Regions from separate parts of the Halomonas sp. A020 genome, predicted to be linked through region 1. Evidence: riboswitches for the same ligand, from Rfam matches in the RefSeq annotation. Region 1 holds a riboswitch; each other region holds the start of a gene.
The links. A riboswitch is a leader RNA that binds a small molecule or an ion and turns the genes downstream of it on or off. The one in region 1 is predicted to bind thiamine pyrophosphate.
Positions count from the first base shown of each region.

Region 2: linked by a shared signal. The riboswitch ahead of thiM (hydroxyethylthiazole kinase) and the one ahead of FRH_RS00700 (sodium:solute symporter) in region 1 are both predicted to bind thiamine pyrophosphate.
Region 3: linked by a shared signal. The riboswitch ahead of tenA (thiaminase II) and the one ahead of FRH_RS00700 (sodium:solute symporter) in region 1 are both predicted to bind thiamine pyrophosphate.

Region 1 is NZ_AP022850.1:137,482-142,930, reverse strand. It holds gene FRH_RS00715 (CoA-acylating methylmalonate-semialdehyde dehydrogenase) at 1-1,217, shown strand, start outside; gene FRH_RS00710 (hypothetical protein) at 1,261-1,950, opposite strand; gene FRH_RS00705 (peroxidase-related enzyme) at 2,131-2,721, shown strand; TPP riboswitch at 2,787-2,890, shown strand; gene FRH_RS00700 (sodium:solute symporter) at 2,880-4,259, shown strand; gene FRH_RS00695 (diguanylate cyclase) at 4,334-5,449, shown strand, end outside.
Region 2 is NZ_AP022850.1:1,513,455-1,518,903, reverse strand. It holds gene FRH_RS07075 (zinc ABC transporter substrate-binding protein) at 1-163, shown strand, start outside; gene FRH_RS07070 (cupin domain-containing protein) at 303-980, shown strand; gene FRH_RS07065 (DUF6164 family protein) at 977-1,342, opposite strand; gene gloA (lactoylglutathione lyase) at 1,345-1,878, opposite strand; gene FRH_RS07055 (DUF2237 domain-containing protein) at 2,070-2,444, shown strand; gene FRH_RS07050 (hypothetical protein) at 2,569-2,913, shown strand; TPP riboswitch at 2,963-3,054, shown strand; gene thiM (hydroxyethylthiazole kinase) at 3,079-3,888, shown strand; gene thiE (thiamine phosphate synthase) at 3,878-4,492, shown strand; gene FRH_RS07035 (LysR family transcriptional regulator) at 4,489-5,409, shown strand.
Region 3 is NZ_AP022850.1:2,264,233-2,269,681, forward strand. It holds gene FRH_RS10475 (NAD(P)-dependent alcohol dehydrogenase) at 1-642, shown strand, start outside; gene thiC (phosphomethylpyrimidine synthase ThiC) at 660-2,576, opposite strand; gene tenA (thiaminase II) at 2,600-3,268, opposite strand; TPP riboswitch at 3,350-3,501, opposite strand; gene FRH_RS10490 (hypothetical protein) at 3,889-4,374, shown strand; gene FRH_RS10495 (ImmA/IrrE family metallo-endopeptidase) at 4,376-4,963, shown strand; gene FRH_RS10500 (hypothetical protein) at 5,077-5,277, shown strand.

The DNA of each region.
Region 1 (5,449 bases):
GTAAAACCCTGCCGGATGCCGAAGGTGAAGTGGGGCGCGGGCTAGAAGTGGTAGAGCACGCCTGTTCGATTACCTCCCTACAGCTTGGCGAGCTGGCGGAGAATGCGGCCAACGAGGTGGACGTCTATACCATGCATCAGCCGCTGGGTGTGGGGGCGGGCATTACCGCCTTCAATTTTCCAATCATGCTGCCCTGTTTCATGTTCCCGTTGGCGATTGCAACCGGAAACACCTTCGTCTTGAAGCCTTCCGAGCAAGACCCGAGTTCTACCATGCGGCTCGTGGAACTGGCACATGAAGCGGGTATTCCGGCTGGGGTATTGAACGTCGTGCACGGTGGGCCTGACGTCGCCAATCAAATTGCCGACCATCAAGATATCAAGGCGCTGTCGTTCATCGGTTCGACCCATGTGGGGTCGCTGCTTTATAACCGTGCGGCCGCTGCTGGCAAACGTATGCAGGCCATGATGGGTGCAAAAAACCACTGTGTCGTCATGCCGGATGCCAACCGTAGTCAAGCCATCGATAGCCTGCTGGGCTCTGCCTTTGGTGCCGCCGGTCAGCGCTGCATGGCGAACTCGGTGGTCGTGCTGGTGGGGGAAGCGCGCGAGTGGATCAAAGACATCGAAGCCGGCGCGCGCGGTATGACCGTGGGACCCGGCACCCAGCGCGAGGCCGATCTGGGGCCACTGGTCTCTCCGCAAGCCAAGGGGCGGGTCGAGCGTTTGATTACGGCAGGTGAGAAGGAGGGTGCTACGCTGCTGGTCGATGGGCGCGGCTACACGGTCGACGGCTACCCAGACGGTAATTTCGTCGGGCCGACTCTGTTTTCCGATGTGACGGCAGACATGACGATCTATCGTGAGGAAATTTTTGGGCCGGTGCTGTGTGTCGTCAACGTCGAAACGCTGGACGACGCCATCGCTTTCATTAACGCCAACCCGAATGGCAATGGCACCTCGATCTTTACGAACTCGGGCTGGGTCGCGCGACGCTTCGAGACCGACATCGACGTCGGCCAAATTGGCATAAACGTGCCCATTCCGGTGCCGGTCGCCTACTTTAGCTTTACCGGTTCTCGGGCGTCGAAGCTGGGCGACCTAGGGCCTAACGGTAAACAGGCGATTGCGTTCTGGACGCAGACCAAAACGGTCACTGCCCGCTGGTTCGAGCCCGAAAACGTCTCTAGCGGTATCAATAGCACGATCTCGCTATAGCGAGCGGCAACGCGCTGCGCCTCCTCGGTAGAGGAGGCGACCTTCACACGTCCTGAAATAGCGGCAAGCTCTCCGAGAGCAGTTGGCCTATGGGGCCAAGCTGGCTCTCGTGTAGTACGAGCAGGTAGGGCGCCTCCTGCTCATCGCGAACGGGCGCCAGCAGCGCGAATTCTCCCTCTTCGAGGTGAAATTCATGAATTTCACGAAGGCCGTGGGGGGTCTCACATTGTGAGCAACGGTAGGTATCGTCCTCGCCATATACGAGGCGATGGTACATTTTGAACAGAGTGTAGAGGGCAAGCCCACCCTCGAACGCGGGCCAGCGAGCCGGTGTGGCACGAATATCGTCGGTGAGCGCGTTGCCTTCTGCTTCGGCATCGGCAATGGCATCGGCCAGGGGAGCCGCGAGAATAGCGGTTTGATCTGCGGGTAGGGGGGCATTTCGTTCCGCCGCCGCGTGAAAGGAGGTGGCCGCCGCCTCGAAATCTTGCAGGTTGTGCAGCGTAAAATCGGCATGCTGTAGGTCGGCAGGTTCGAAACCACCGTTCTCCCAGCCGTGAATCACACGAAGCGTGACCAGGCCGCGCTGCATAGGCTGGGCCAGCAGGGTGTGAAGCATGACACGGATATGCAACTGACGCTCATCCGTATCGTTCTCGAACGCACGGTACGGGTCTGCGAACAGTTCATGCAAACGCCCTGGCGTGTGCTCTTTTGCTTCGGAGTATGACATGGTGGTTTCCCTGTAAGTACGCCGCTTGGCTAGCCGAATAGCGTACGGCTTTTATGACATTAGATCACTAAAAGTATGGCGAGCGTAAAGCCATATGAAAAGAGTCTTTAGTTAGCAATTTGTTACGGATAAAAGTGAGTTGGTAGTGGGACTCTACTTCAAAATAAAAAAGGAGCCTTTATGGCTGCATCGATCAGTCGGTTCAAACTTCCTGACACTCTGGATAATGTTCCCAATGATATTCGGGAAGCCATGTTGGCCGTGCAGGAGAAAGCGGGCTTCGTGCCCAACGTATTTTTGATGTTGGCTCACCGACCCGACGAGTTTCGCGCTTTTTTTGCGTATCACGATGCGTTGATGGAGCGACCATCGGAGACGCTGACCAAAGCAGAGAAAGAGATGATTGTCGTTGCGACCAGTGCCCGCAATCGCTGCTTGTACTGTGTCGTCGCCCATGGCGCGCTGGTGCGTATCTACAGTAAAGATCCGTTACTGGCCGATAATATCGCCATCAACCATCGTGTGGCGGGATTGAGCGAGCGTCATCGGTTGATGCTCGACTTTGCACTGCACAGTGCCATCGATCTGGGCGAGTTTTCAGACGAATGGCAGGCGCGTTTAGAGGCAGTGGGGTTCACACTGGATGATTGCTGGGACATCGGTGCCATTGCCGCGTTTTTTGGCATGTCCAACCGCTTGGTGACACTAGCTGGAACACCGCCCAACGCCGAGTTTTACCTGATGGGGCGTGTCCCCAAGAAAGTGGAATAAGCAGCCCGGCCCCATGGGCAAGGCTTTACTAACGCACCACTTTGATTGAGGATACTGCCTCCACTCACTGTCGCCAGGGGAGCCCCAATGGGGCTGAGAATGCGCGCAACGCAGACCCTGGAACCTGATCCGGTTCGTACCGGCGGAGGAAGCGCGACATGCCTTACCTAACGTCTTTCGTGTTAGGCGCAGCGTTATGCTGCTTTGCTTTTCTGGGTCTTCGGGCACGTTTCAGTGGCGGCTCGCTGGATGATTATGTCACCGCCCGTAATTCGCAAACGTCGGCCACCCTGGGGCTCTCCTTTTTGGCGTCCGGTATGGGGGCTTGGATACTCTTTGCACCCCCTGAAATCGGCGCATTCGTAGGGCCCGTGGCGCTACTGGGCTATGCCCTTGGCTCGGCGCTGCCGTTCATCGTTTTGGGTCTCTACGGGCCTAAGATACGCCAAGCACTGCCCGAGGGACGCAGCATTGCCGAGTTTGCCGACGCCTGCTACGGCAAGGGGGTACGCCATTTCGTGGCGCTCGTTTCCGTGGCTTACATGGGCTGCTTCCTGGCTGCTGAACTCACCGCCATCGGGGCGATTACCGCGCTACTCTCCGACGTGCCTCCCGCTGTGGTGATCATCGGGGTGGCGCTCACCACGCTGGTGTACACCGTCATGGGCGGGCTGCGGGCAAGCTTGGCCACCGACCGCTGGCAAGCGTGGCTGCTTTTGGCGCTGCTGCTCGCCGTCGCCAGCGTGACGCTCTGGCGACTGCCCAGTATGCCGAATGACGCACAACTCCCGTCGCTCCCCATCGGCAGCTCGCTCAGCGTGGCGTTGACGCTGGTGATCGCCGTGACGGCGGCTAACTTGTTTCACCAAGGCTATTGGCAGCGGGTATGGGCGGCCCAAGACGACGCGAGCCTGGGGCGCGGTGCCTGGTTGGGTGGCGGCTTGACCGTACTGGTCGTCATGGTGATCGGTGGCGTAGGTATCATGGCAGCGATGAGCGGGGTCAGTCTCGGCGAGCCGCCCATGCCGTTTTTTGCGCTGCTTAGTGATGCCCCGGTATGGATCACGCTGCCTTCATTGGTACTGGCCGTCACGCTGGTCACCTCGAGCGTCGACACCTTACAAAACGGCATTGCGTCGCTGTGGGCCAATGGTCACCGGGCCGAGGCCCTCAACAAGGCGCGCTGGCTCACCGTGGCGATCATGCTGCCTGTGATCGTGATTGCCTTGCAAGGGCTCTCCGTGCTGCGGCTATTTTTGATTGCCGATCTGCTGTGTGCAGCGATCGTGGTGCCGGTGCTGCTGGGCTTGTGGCAGCGTATGACACCGATGGCAGCAATAAGCGGCGGATTGGCGGGGCTCGTAGGGGCCGTGCTGCCTGGCTGGATCGATCAGGGCAGCGTCAGCGCAGGGGTAATGGCCGCCACGTTCCCCGGTAGCGTACCGACGTTAGGCCCGTTCGTAGGGGCGCTGCTACTCTCAACAGCGGTCAGTGTGGCGTTAGCTCTGGTGAGCCGTCAACGTGTCGAAGTCCGTTAATCAAGGCGTTAAGCAGGACATTTCGTTTCGCGTTATGCTGTTAAGGGTTTGATGACCATTTAGGTGTGATCGCCATGAGCCACCTGTTACCCCCCAACGAAACTGCCCGTTTGGCTGCGCTTAACGAACTGGCCCTCCTGGATACGCCAAACGAGCCCGTTTTCGATCGGATCACGCGATTGGTCACCGTGCTGCTCGGCGTTCCTAAATCTACCATCAGTCTGATCGACACCGATCGTCAGTGGTTCAAGTCTCAAGTGGGCATGGCGGTATCGGAAACACCTAGGGACGTCGCGTTTTGTGCTTACACGGTACTCGAAGATGAGCCGCTAGTGGTCGAAGACGCTCAGCAAGATGCACGCTTCGTGACCAATCCCTACGTGATGACACCTGGCGGCATCCGTTTTTATGCCGGGATACCGCTGCGTAGTTCACAAGGGCTGGTCCTCGGATCGCTTTGCGCCATGGACAGCCAGCCACGCAGCTTAAGTGACCAAGAAAAGGCTGCGATGCAAGATTTGGCCGATATCGTGATTGGCGAAATCCACCTGCGCGAACGGCTCATCAACGAGCAGAAGATTCGTGCCGCCACTCAGCAGGCGCTCACGGCGCTGCATCAAAGCCTCGAGCAGCGTATCGAGCAGCGAACCCGCGAACTCAATCTGGTGATCGAGTCGGCATATGATGCCTATTTAAGCGTCGATGAGCAGGGGCGCGTGCTGGATTGGAACCATGCAGCCGAGACCATGTTCGGCTGGCGTCGCAAAGAAGTCCTCACTCGGCCGATTACATCGCTCATGTTTCCCGACGGAATCACCAGTGACGATGTCGCCATGCCGGTGACCGGAGAAGCCCTACGGCGCGATGGCGTTCGCTTGCCGGTCGAGGTGCGACTGAAGCGTTTCGAGGTGAATGGCCGCCCACGCCGCAGCTTGTTCATTCACGACATTACCGAACGCCAGCAGCTAGAGCGCCTACGCGACCAGCAGGCCCGAGAAGACGTGCTCACCCGTTTGCCCAACCGCCGCGCCCTAGATGAGCGTCTGCCGGAGGCAATGGCACGGGTACGCCGTACGCTCGCACCGCTGGCCGTGCTGTTTCTAGACCTCGATGGATTCAAACGCATTAACGATCAGCACGGCCATGCCATGGGGGACGAGCTGCTGCGCGACATCGCGAGCCGTCTTCAG
Region 2 (5,449 bases), 1.4 Mb from region 1:
CAGTGAAGGTGATGCCAGCACCTACCTTGGCATGATGCGCCATAACGCCCGGGTGCTGCACGATGCCCTAGCTACTCCGGGCCATGAAGCTCATGGTCATGACGACCACGACCACGACCACGACCACGACCACGACCACGACGATCATGGTCATCGCCACTAGACCAGGCCGGCAAGGCCCTATACCGCCCCATTAGGGCGGTATTTTTTTGCATTGCATTTTGCTGGCGGGATGGGGAGACTGACACCCACAGCGCCGCTGCCACTGTTCACTGTTTACTTCACCGCAAAGAGCCACGACCATGCGCCTAAACGCCGACTTTAGCCACTTTGCCTGTGTCACGCCGGAACAGTATCACTGGGTGGCCTCGCCTAGCGCAGGTGTCGAACGTATGATGCTGGATCGCATTGGCGATGAGGTGGCCCGCGCCACGAGCCTGGTGCGCTACGCGCCCAACAGCCAGTTCAGCCGCCATACCCACGAAGGCGGTGAGGAAATTTTGGTGCTCGAAGGCGTGTTTGCCGATGAGCATGGCCGTTACCCAGCGGGCAGCTATCTACGCAACCCCATCGGCACGGGACACACGCCGCGCATTGGCGACGAGGGTGCGCTGATCCTGGTGAAACTTCATCAGTTCGATGAAAACGACCTGCTCCAACTCGCCATTCCCGCCCACCGCCTGCCCTGGCAGCCCGACCGTCGGCCAGGCATCACCTACAAAATGCTGCACACCTATCAACATGAACGCGTCAGCCTAGAGCGTTGGGAAGGCGAGGTCATTATCGACTATCCGGCGCTGCCGGGCGGCTTGGAGCTGTTCGTACTGGAGGGCTCGCTACGCGACGCAGACACCGAGTACCCGGCAGGTAGCTGGTGCCGCTATCCCCCGGGGGCTGCCCCGCGGCTTAGCGCTGGACCCTCGGGGGTCATGATGTACGTCAAACGCGGACACCTATCTAACGCGCTGTGCGACGTTTAGCGGGCGAGTCCTACGAACGGCAGTAAGGTCAGCAGAGCGATCATCAGCACCGCCACGATCACTAGCGTGACTTGAAGCGGATGGGCCATGAAGCGTCGCCACAGCGTAGGGGCATCATCACGCGCCAGCGCCTCTTCGTGTTCACGGCGCACCTTGGCTAATCGCTCGGCCTGGTAACGCGCCAGCACCGCCTCGGCATCGTCTTGCTGTGCTGGGTCGCGCAGCCAGATGGCATCAACTCCCAGGCGGAAAAAGCCCGCCTGGGTTTCGTACACGTCGAAACCATGTTCTTCCAGCAGTTGGCGGACTTCCATGGCTTCTTCATCGGTCACATGGCGCAACCGAAACAGCAGATGAGCCATCGTTAATCGCCCATGCCTGCCATACGGTCGGCTTGAATCACTTCGATCCAGTAGCCATCGGCGTCTTTGACGAAGATCACGTCTTTCATTTTGCCTTGGTCGGCACGCTTCACGAAGGTGACGTCGTGCTCATCGAACCACGCTTGGGCGGCTTCCAAGTCCGGCACGCTAAAACAGATGTGCCCGAAGCCTTGCGGCTCGGCATTACCGTCGTGGTAGGCAAAGTCCTGCTCGTTTTCGGTGCCCCAGTTATGGGTCAGCTCTAGCAGGCCTTTCTGGCTGAAGGTCCAGGCGGTGCGCGCTTGGGTCTCTTCCGGCACGTGATCGCTCTCCTCGACATTGGCCAGAAAGTAGAGCGAAAACTGCATCTCCTCGAAGTCCAGACGGCGCAGCACCTGCATGCCAAACACCTTGGAGTAAAACGCGAGCGCACGCTCAGGGTCTTTGACCCGCAGCATGGTGTGGTTCAAGCGAAAGCCCTGGGTTTGCGAAGCGGCCGGGGTCACCCCCGGATGCTGTTCACCTTGATACGACATGACACTCTCCTGGTTGGATGATGCTTGTGTTGACGCGATGCAAAATCTTTGACGGACGTATGACTTTGTACAAGGCTTAGGCGACAGCGTCGTGCTTCCCGCTGCCTGTGCATCACTGCCTTTGAAGGCGTTATTTCCCATGTTATGAGGGCGAGGAACGCAGAATTCCAGCCTGCCCCCGAGGAGTCTTTATGTCCCGTGATCTAAACGTATTGGGTGAACCGCTCACGCCCTGCTGCCACTCGCCGAAAACCGGTTTCTATCGCGATGGTTTTTGCCGGGTAGGGCCAGACGATGTCGGCATCCATTCGGTGTGCGCCATGGTGACCGAGGAGTTTTTGGCCTTCTCCAAGGCGCAAGGCAACGACTTGGTGACACCGCGGCCGGAGTTTGGCTTTCCCGGTTTGAAACCCGGGGATCGCTGGTGTCTTTGCGCGCACCGCTGGGCCGAAGCGGCACAGGTAGGACTCGCGCCGCCGGTCGTTTTGTCCGGTACGAACGAGCGAACGCTGGACATCATTCCACTGGTCAAACTCCAGCAGCATGCGCTAGATGCCGTGCATTAATACCTGGGCAAAGGCGCCCCCGAATGCCCCTGGAAAAATGATGCAAATCTTCTACACTTCTATTTCGACAATTTTACATAGTGACCCGTGATGCCCCGCGAATGGCGTCCGATAGGAGCACGTCATGACAGCTATCGATATGACCCTTGGCGATCGCCTGACATTGAAGCAGTTGAACAATGCGATTCAGAATGGCTTCTCCCCCATCGTCGAAGTCGAGTCCATGGATGGCATCTACAAAGTGCGTTTTCACCATGCTAATGGCGTCTCGGACCTATGTGACGCTCAAGGTCGCGTCAGCACCTTTCTGGGAACCGGTGAAATTCGCGATGCCCTGGGCCAACTCGGCTTAACCCATGGCGTGCTGACCTTTGCCGATCAGTGCGGCGACGAAATGATTGGCGTGCAGGGCCGAGCCATCACCCCTGACGAAATGCTCACGTACGGCACCCGCATCGCGTTTCGTTGACGCGTTGTTGACCGGGCTTTACAGCGCCGTCCAAGGCTAGGATAGTACCCACCAACGACAGGGGCGCCGTTCAACGGCTGAGAAGCACCCTTTGAACCTGAACCGGATAACGCCGGCGTAGGGAGTCGTGGTGCTTACCACCACCTCCTTACCCGGGAGGAAACCATGACTTACCACCCACTTGGCGATATGCTCGCTGCCCTGCGCGAGTCCACGCCGCTCGTTCACTGCATGACCAATTACGTGGCCATGAACAGTACCGCCAACCTGCTGCTGGCCACGGGCGCATCGCCTGCCATGCTGCACGCCGCCGAAGAAGTCGCTGAATTTACCGCGATGGCAAACGCGCTCTCCATCAATATTGGCACGCTCTCTGCTCCCTGGGCCGAGTCGATGCAGCTGGCGGCGCGCACGGCCGATACGACCGACACCCCCTGGGTGCTGGACCCCGTCGCCGTCGGGGCCACCGAGTTCCGCCAGCGGGTGTGCCAGGCGCTGCTGTCCCATCGCCCCAGCGTCATTCGCGCCAATGCCTCGGAAGTGATGGCGCTGGCCGGCTTGGCCAGCCAAGGGCGTGGGGTCGATGCCACGGCCTCCGTCGATGACGCCACTCACGCCGCCATGACGCTCGCCCAGCGGCAACGCTGCATCGTTGCCATGACCGGCGAGACCGATGTCATCACCGATGGTAGCCACCACGTCCGGCTAACCGGGGGCCATCCGCTGATGCCCCGCGTTACGACGCTGGGCTGTGGCTTGAGCGCCTTGGTGGCTGGGTTCGTTGCCGCCAACCGCGAGCACCCGCTGGCCGCGACGCTGGCCGCCTTGGCGTGCTTTGGCATCGCCGGGCATCGTGCGGGTCAGCAGGCCAAGGGGCCGGGCAGCTTTCAGGTCGCGTTTCTGGATGCACTTTACCAGCTCACTCCAGAGGATCTTTCGTCGCAAAGCCAAGTGGAGACGCTGCATGCCGTGTGATCTTTCGCTCTATTTGGTGACCGATGCCGCTCTGTGCGCGGAAGCGGGCCTCGAAGCGACGGTGGAAGCCGCCGTCAAAGGGGGCGTGACCGTGGTGCAGCTACGCGACAAGCATGCCAGCGACGAGGCGATGATCGAACAAGCCAAGCGCCTCAAAAGGCTGCTGGCGGGCACCCACGTGCCGCTGATCATCAACGACCGACTCGCCGTGGCCGTCGCCAGCGGCGCCGACGGCCTGCATGTTGGCCAGAGCGATACCGCGGTTCTAGAGGCGCGGGAGGCGCTGGGGCCGCAGGCCATTCTAGGACTGTCGATCAACACTCTCGCGCAGCTTCGTGACGCGCCCATCGCGCTGTTGGACTACGTCGGGTTAGGCCCCATTTTCGCCACTGCCAGCAAGCAGGATCATGCTCGGCCCATCGGCTTCGAGGGCCTGGCCGAGCTGGTGCGCGCCTGCCCGTTGCCCAGCGTGGCGATTGGCGGCTTAAAGGCGCAGCACGCCGCCCAAGTGAGTGCCGCCGGTGCCCAAGGGATGGCGGTGATTTCTGCGATCTGCGGCCAGCCCGACCCTTACCGGGCGGCGCTGGCGTTTTGCGCCCCATGAGTCGACTCGACCAGCTGACCGCCTTCGTCAAAGTGGCGGAGCTTGGCAGCTATACCCGCGCTGCCGAGGCACTGGATCTTTCACGTACGCGGGTGTCGCGGCAGGTCATGGCGCTAGAGGAGACGCTGGGCGCGCGATTGATCCAGCGCACGACGCGGCGGCTGCATCTTACCGATGCGGGAGAGCGCTATTTAGCCCATGCCCAGGCCATTTTGCTGGCGTTGGAGGAGGCCGCTGCCGATGTCGGCAGTGGCACTCACACTGTGAGCGGGCGGCTGCGTATCAATGGTCCCATGAGTTTCGGCACGCGCTATCTCGCGCCTCAGGTAGCGAATTTCATGCAGGCGCACCCCGCACTCGACGTACGCCTCGATCTCAACGACCGCCGCGTAGACTTGTTGGAGGAGGGCTATGATGTCGCCATCCGCATCGGTAGCCTGCCCGACTCCAGCCTAATCGCCAGACGGCTAGCCCGCTGCCAGCTCGTGCTGTGCGCGTCACCCGGCTATTTAGCGCAGCACGGCACGCCTTTGCGCATCGAAGACCTTACCCAGCACCACTGCCTGCGCTACCGCAGCGGGCAGAACAGCGGCGACTGGCGCTTCGGCCAGCAGTACGTTAGCGTCACGGGGCCGCTGGAGAGCAATAATGGGGATATGTTGACCCATGCCGCAGAAGCGGGATTAGGCATCGCCCAGCAACCCAGTTTTCTGATTCATGAGAGCATCCAGCGGGGACACTTGGTGCCGCTTCTATTAGACCTACCGCCGACCTACCTAGACATACACGCCCTCTACCCCGCACGGCGTTTTCTACCCGCCAAGGTAGCGCACTTCATCGATCAGTTGGCCGATGCCTGGGGCGACCCACCCATATGGGAACAGGGGCTTGGATTATCGCGTATATCGCAACAGTAAAGTGCTCATCGGTTAGATTATCTTCTTCTCTTGCTGGCCT
Region 3 (5,449 bases), 1.8 Mb from region 1:
CCCGATGGCCTAACCGACGAACAGGTGCTGATGTGCCCAGACATTATGTCGACGGGGTTTGCCGGTGCGGAATCCGCAGGCATTAAAATAGGCGATACGGTGGTGGTGTTTGCCCAAGGGCCAATTGGCCTGTGCGCCACCGCAGGCGCGCGGCTGCGGGGGGCGGGCATGATTATCGCCGTAGACGGTGTGGATGAGCGCCTGCACATGGCCAAGCAGATGGGCGCGGATGTAACGCTGGATTTCCGCAAGGTCGATGTGGTGGAAGAGGTGCTGAAACTCACCGGTGGTCGGGGGGTAGACGCCGCCATCGAAGCGCTGGGCCTACAGCAAACTTTTGAGGCCGCGCTACGGGTGCTAAAACCCGGCGGCACGCTCTCGAGCCTGGGGGTCTACTCCGAAGACCTCACCCTTCCGCTGGGTGCGTTTTGTGCAGGGCTGGGCGATCATAAAATCATTACCTCGCTGTGCCCGGGCGGCAAAGAGCGCATGCGCAGGCTGATGAGCATGATCGCATCAGGCCGCATAGATCTGGGCCCGCTAGTTACGCACCGCTACGCGCTGGAGGAGATCGTGGAAGCCTACGACCTCTTCTCCCACCAGCGCGATGGCGTGCTAAAAGTGGCGCTTAGCGCTGGCTAAGCGCCACCGGTAGCGGGCTATACCTCTTGGTACAGCTCGCTACCTTCCCGGCGGAATTTCTCCGCCTGCTCCTGCATACCGCGCTTAACTGCTTCGGCGTCGCTTTCAGCGGCGTTTTCCGGGGTGCGGTCGCGGTAGGTGTCGCGTACTTCCTGGCTGATCTTCATGGAGCAGAACTTCGGCCCGCACATGGAGCAGAAGTGGGCTACCTTGGCGGAGTCCTTCGGCAGGGTTTCATCGTGGTATTCCCTGGCGGTGTCCGGGTCCAGCCCCAGGTTGAACTGGTCTTCCCAGCGGAATTCGAAGCGCGCCTTGGAAAGGGCGTTGTCGCGACGCTGGGCCGCCGGGTGGCCCTTGGCCAAATCCGCCGCGTGGGCGGCAATCTTGTAGGTGATGATACCGGTTTTGACGTCGTCCTTGTTGGGCAGGCCCAGGTGCTCTTTCGGCGTCACGTAGCAGAGCATCGCGCAGCCAAACCAGCCAATCATCGCCGCCCCAATGCCCGAGGTAATGTGGTCGTAGCCGGGGGCGATATCCGTCACCAGCGGGCCAAGCGTATAGAAGGGCGCTTCGTCGCAGCACTCTAGCTGCTTGTCCATGTTCTCTTTCACCAGGTGCATGGGCACGTGGCCGGGGCCTTCGATCATCACCTGCACGTCGTGCTTCCAAGCAATCTTGGTCAGTTCACCCAAGGTTTCGAGTTCAGCAAACTGCGCTTCATCGTTGGCATCGGCAATGGAGCCGGGGCGCAGGCCGTCGCCCAGTGAGAACGCCACATCGTACTGCTTGCAGATCTCGCAGATCTCCTCAAAGTGGGTGTACAGGAAGCTCTCCTGATGGTGATACAAGCACCACTTCGCCATGATGGAACCGCCACGGCTGACGATGCCGGTGACACGGTTGGCGGTGAGCGGCACGTAGCGCAGCAACACCCCCGCGTGGATGGTGAAGTAATCCACCCCCTGCTCCGCCTGCTCGATCAGCGTATCGCGGAAGATTTCCCAGGTGAGGTTTTCGGCAATGCCGTTGACCTTCTCCAGCGCCTGATAGATGGGCACCGTGCCAATCGGCACCGGCGAGTTGCGGATGATCCACTCGCGGGTTTCATGGATGTTCTGGCCGGTGGAGAGGTCCATGATGGTATCCGCCCCCCAGCGGATGCCCCAGGTCATCTTGTCCACTTCTTCCTCGATGGAAGAGGTGACCGCCGAGTTGCCCAGGTTGCCGTTGATCTTCACCAGGAAGTTGCGGCCAATGATCATCGGCTCGCTTTCCGGGTGGTTGATGTTGTTGGGAATGATCGCCCGCCCGCGAGCCACCTCATCGCGCACGAACTCCGGGGTGATCTCCTTGGGCAGGCTGGCGCCGAAGCTCTGGCCCGCATGCTGATGGCCCAGAATGCGCTCTACTTCTGCCGTTCCCAACGCTTGGCGGCGCTGGTTTTCCCGCAGGGCAATGAACTCCATTTCCGGCGTGATGATGCCCTGGCGGGCGTAGTGCAGCTGGGTCACGTTCTTGCCCGCTTTCGCCCGGCGCGGGGTGCGGCTTAAATCAAAGCGCAGCTGGGCAAGGGTAGGGTCGTTGGCGCGGCGCTGGCCAAACTGGCTGGTGGGGCCATCTAAAAACTCGGTGTCGTTGCGCTCTTCGATCCATGCCCGGCGCAGCTCTGGCAGGCCCTGGCGCAAATCGATGCGGGCGTTGGGGTCGGTGCAGGGGCCGGAGGTGTCGTACACCAAAAGCGGCGGGTTCTGCTCATCCACGCCGCTGGTCTTGGTGGGCGAGAGGGTGATTTCCCGAAACGGCACGCGAATATCCGGCCGTGAGCCTTCCACGTACACCTTGCGCGAGCCGGGCAGCGGCGCAACGGCGGCGGCATCGACCTGGGCGGTTTCGGCTAAAAAGTGGGCGGTGTTGCTTTTGACGGTCTTGGTCATGACGGTGTCCTTGTTGTTGGTCGTTATTCAGAGAGGTCTAGGCCCATCTGCCAGAAGTCGATTTCCAGGCGGGTGGCATCGCGGAAGATCTTGCTCAGCTCAGCAAAACGGGCGGGGGCGATATCCGCCAGGCGGGCATCGAGCCACGCAAGCTCTGCCTGCATGGCGGCCTGAAACTCCTCGCCTTCGTACATGGCGATCCAGGCATCAAACGGGTTCTGCGCGCCGCGCAGCGTAGAAGACTGCGCGTTGAGCCAGTTGGCGATTTCGCCGTAGCCCACCAGGCACGGGGCCAGCGCCACGTGCAAATCCAGCAGGTCGCCGCGATTGCCGGTGTCCAGCACATAGCGGGTGTAGGCCAGCGTAGCGCGGGTTTCGGGGAGTTCGGCAAGCGCTTGCTCGCTGATGCCCCACTCCTGGCAAAAGCCCACGTGCAGGCCCAGCTCCACATCCACAATGGCTTTCAGGCCCTCGTGGGCCTGGCGCAAATCCGCCAGGGTGGGGCTTTTATAGGCGGCCAGCGCGTAGGCGCGGGCGAAGTGGATCAAGAACAGGTAATCCTGCTTCAGGTAGTGGCGAAACGACGCCTCAGGTAGCGTGGCGTTGCCCAGCTGGCGCACGAAATCGTGCTCGATGTAGGCGCGCCAATCGTCATGGCAAGCGGTAGTGAGATCGGTAAAGCGGTAGCCCATTGTGTGCCTCCGGTGGTAATGATCCGGAGGGCGGGCGAGAAAGATCGAGGGAATGGCACGGAAGGGTGGCGTAAAGGAGCACCGCGGCCATCGCTTGATCCCTACGCCGGTACCCGCGCCACGTTCAAAGCAGCGCATTAGCCGGATCAGGTTCAGCGGGACCAGCGCTCGGTAGCCAAAAGCCCACCCTGCGCCATCTCAGCCGGATATCACCGGCACCCCGTCAAGCTGTTCGTGGGTGGAGTGTAGGAGGCGGGTGGGGGAGATGCAAGGGGGAGCCTTGAAGTGAACACCAATACAAATACTTACTCAGCAGCAATAGGTTTTCTCAATGCGTAGGCTATAGTGCTTGCCCTCAGAATTACTGTTACTGGTACCATCAGTTTCATGAGAGCACCTCCTAGTGTATAATGTTTATATATACAGTGTTTTGAGTATGGCAAAACGCGCAAGTATACGCGTTTTGGGTATGCCGCCGAAATTCTCTTTGCACACTGAAGAATCAATGGGGTAGAGTCAATTTCGTGATCACATAACCTCAATAAATGTGCCCACACGTTCACTGAGGTGATGCAGAGGGGCGTATATTTACTGTTATTTCTAGAAAAAGAGCATCAGTCATGAATACACTATTTGGTACAGTTAATTTATTTGTGGGATTTCTTGCTGGGTTATTAGGAGGTGTATTAGTTATGCTTCTTGGTCACCCGATAGTTGAACTGTTCCAACAAAATAATGCTTTGCTTAACCCTAATAATGGGTCGGACGTTATTGCTATTGCAAATACGTATATTGTTTTTACAACGTTTATATTTGTTCTGATTACGATAATAGTAACAGGTACTGGGATATATTTTGCAAAATGGTTTGGGATAAGCAAGGAAAAAGAAATAAGGGAGAATATGCGGGATTTGTTTGAATCCTTGGATAAAGATTCGACTTTGGCAGATAGGTTTGTAAGAGAGCTCTCCGCGCACGAAGTTATTTCAGATAAGCTACATCAGCTAGTCCAGGCTCGTGTGGAAGATGAAATAAAGTTACGCACCTCGGAGGGGGAGGAGAAAGTTGATTTTTCATCCAAGTTGTCGAATGAGGATGAGGTGTAAAATGAAACTAGAATTTACGAAGTACCATAAACTATCTGCCAAAGAGTTTCTTGAATGCTTAAAGGAAGATCATGGCTTTGATGTTCAACCTCCTATTGATGTGGAGAAGATTGTTGAATTAGTAGGTGCAAGATTGGATATTTCTGTTGATATCGAAAAAATAAGTACGGCTGGTTCTGTTTCAATCCGAAATAACCATGCGCGAATATGGTTGAATCCTCTTGAAAATAATTATGAGCCCAGAAAAAGATTTACTATAGCACATGAAATAGGGCATTTGATTCAGCACATTGATCCCGATATTGGAGTTCGAGAGTTTATCGATACCAATAAAACACTAAACCGAAAAGATTCATATTGGGATTCAAAGGAGTATGAGGCAAATAACTTCGCTGCACAGTTGTTAATGCCCATGTCGTTACTAAAGAAATATGGTAATGAAATAATTGATAAATACGAAATAGAATCAGGTGGACAAGCAATGTCTGTTGATTTGTTTATAGAAAGAATGGCCTCCTTGTTCAACGTTTCGGAGCCTGCAATGAAATTCCGATTAAAAAACATAGGCGCGATAAAAAACAACAAATAGTTACATTGAGCACGCCAAAGGTGTGCCGCTGAGCATGGCGTTGAGCTTGTAGAAAAAGCCCACTGACAGCTAAGTTTTGGTAGGATCGAGAAAACAAACGAGGAGTGGTCAGTATGCCGCGCTTCAAGCCTTATAACTACGATCAAAATGCCATGGTGGTGATTAACTACCAAGATCAGCTCCAGCCAAGCACCTTTGAACACGCCGTGCACTACCTGCAAGCACAAGCTCGATCAACAAGCTTTAGCTGGGTGCTCAAGTGGCTAAATGCCGATATTAAGATTACTCAGCCAGATGACCGGCTGAGTAAGTAAATTAGGACGAGAGGTGGTGGGGACTGCTCGAAACCGGGTTTTCTACAGCCTCGTTAGCACTTTAGGAATTACAAGTTATGGATATCAGTGATCCAAAGCAATGTGTCTTTGGTTTTTTAAGAGCCCAGTTTAATAGAGGATCACCAAAACACTTCGACATGGATTTGTTTTT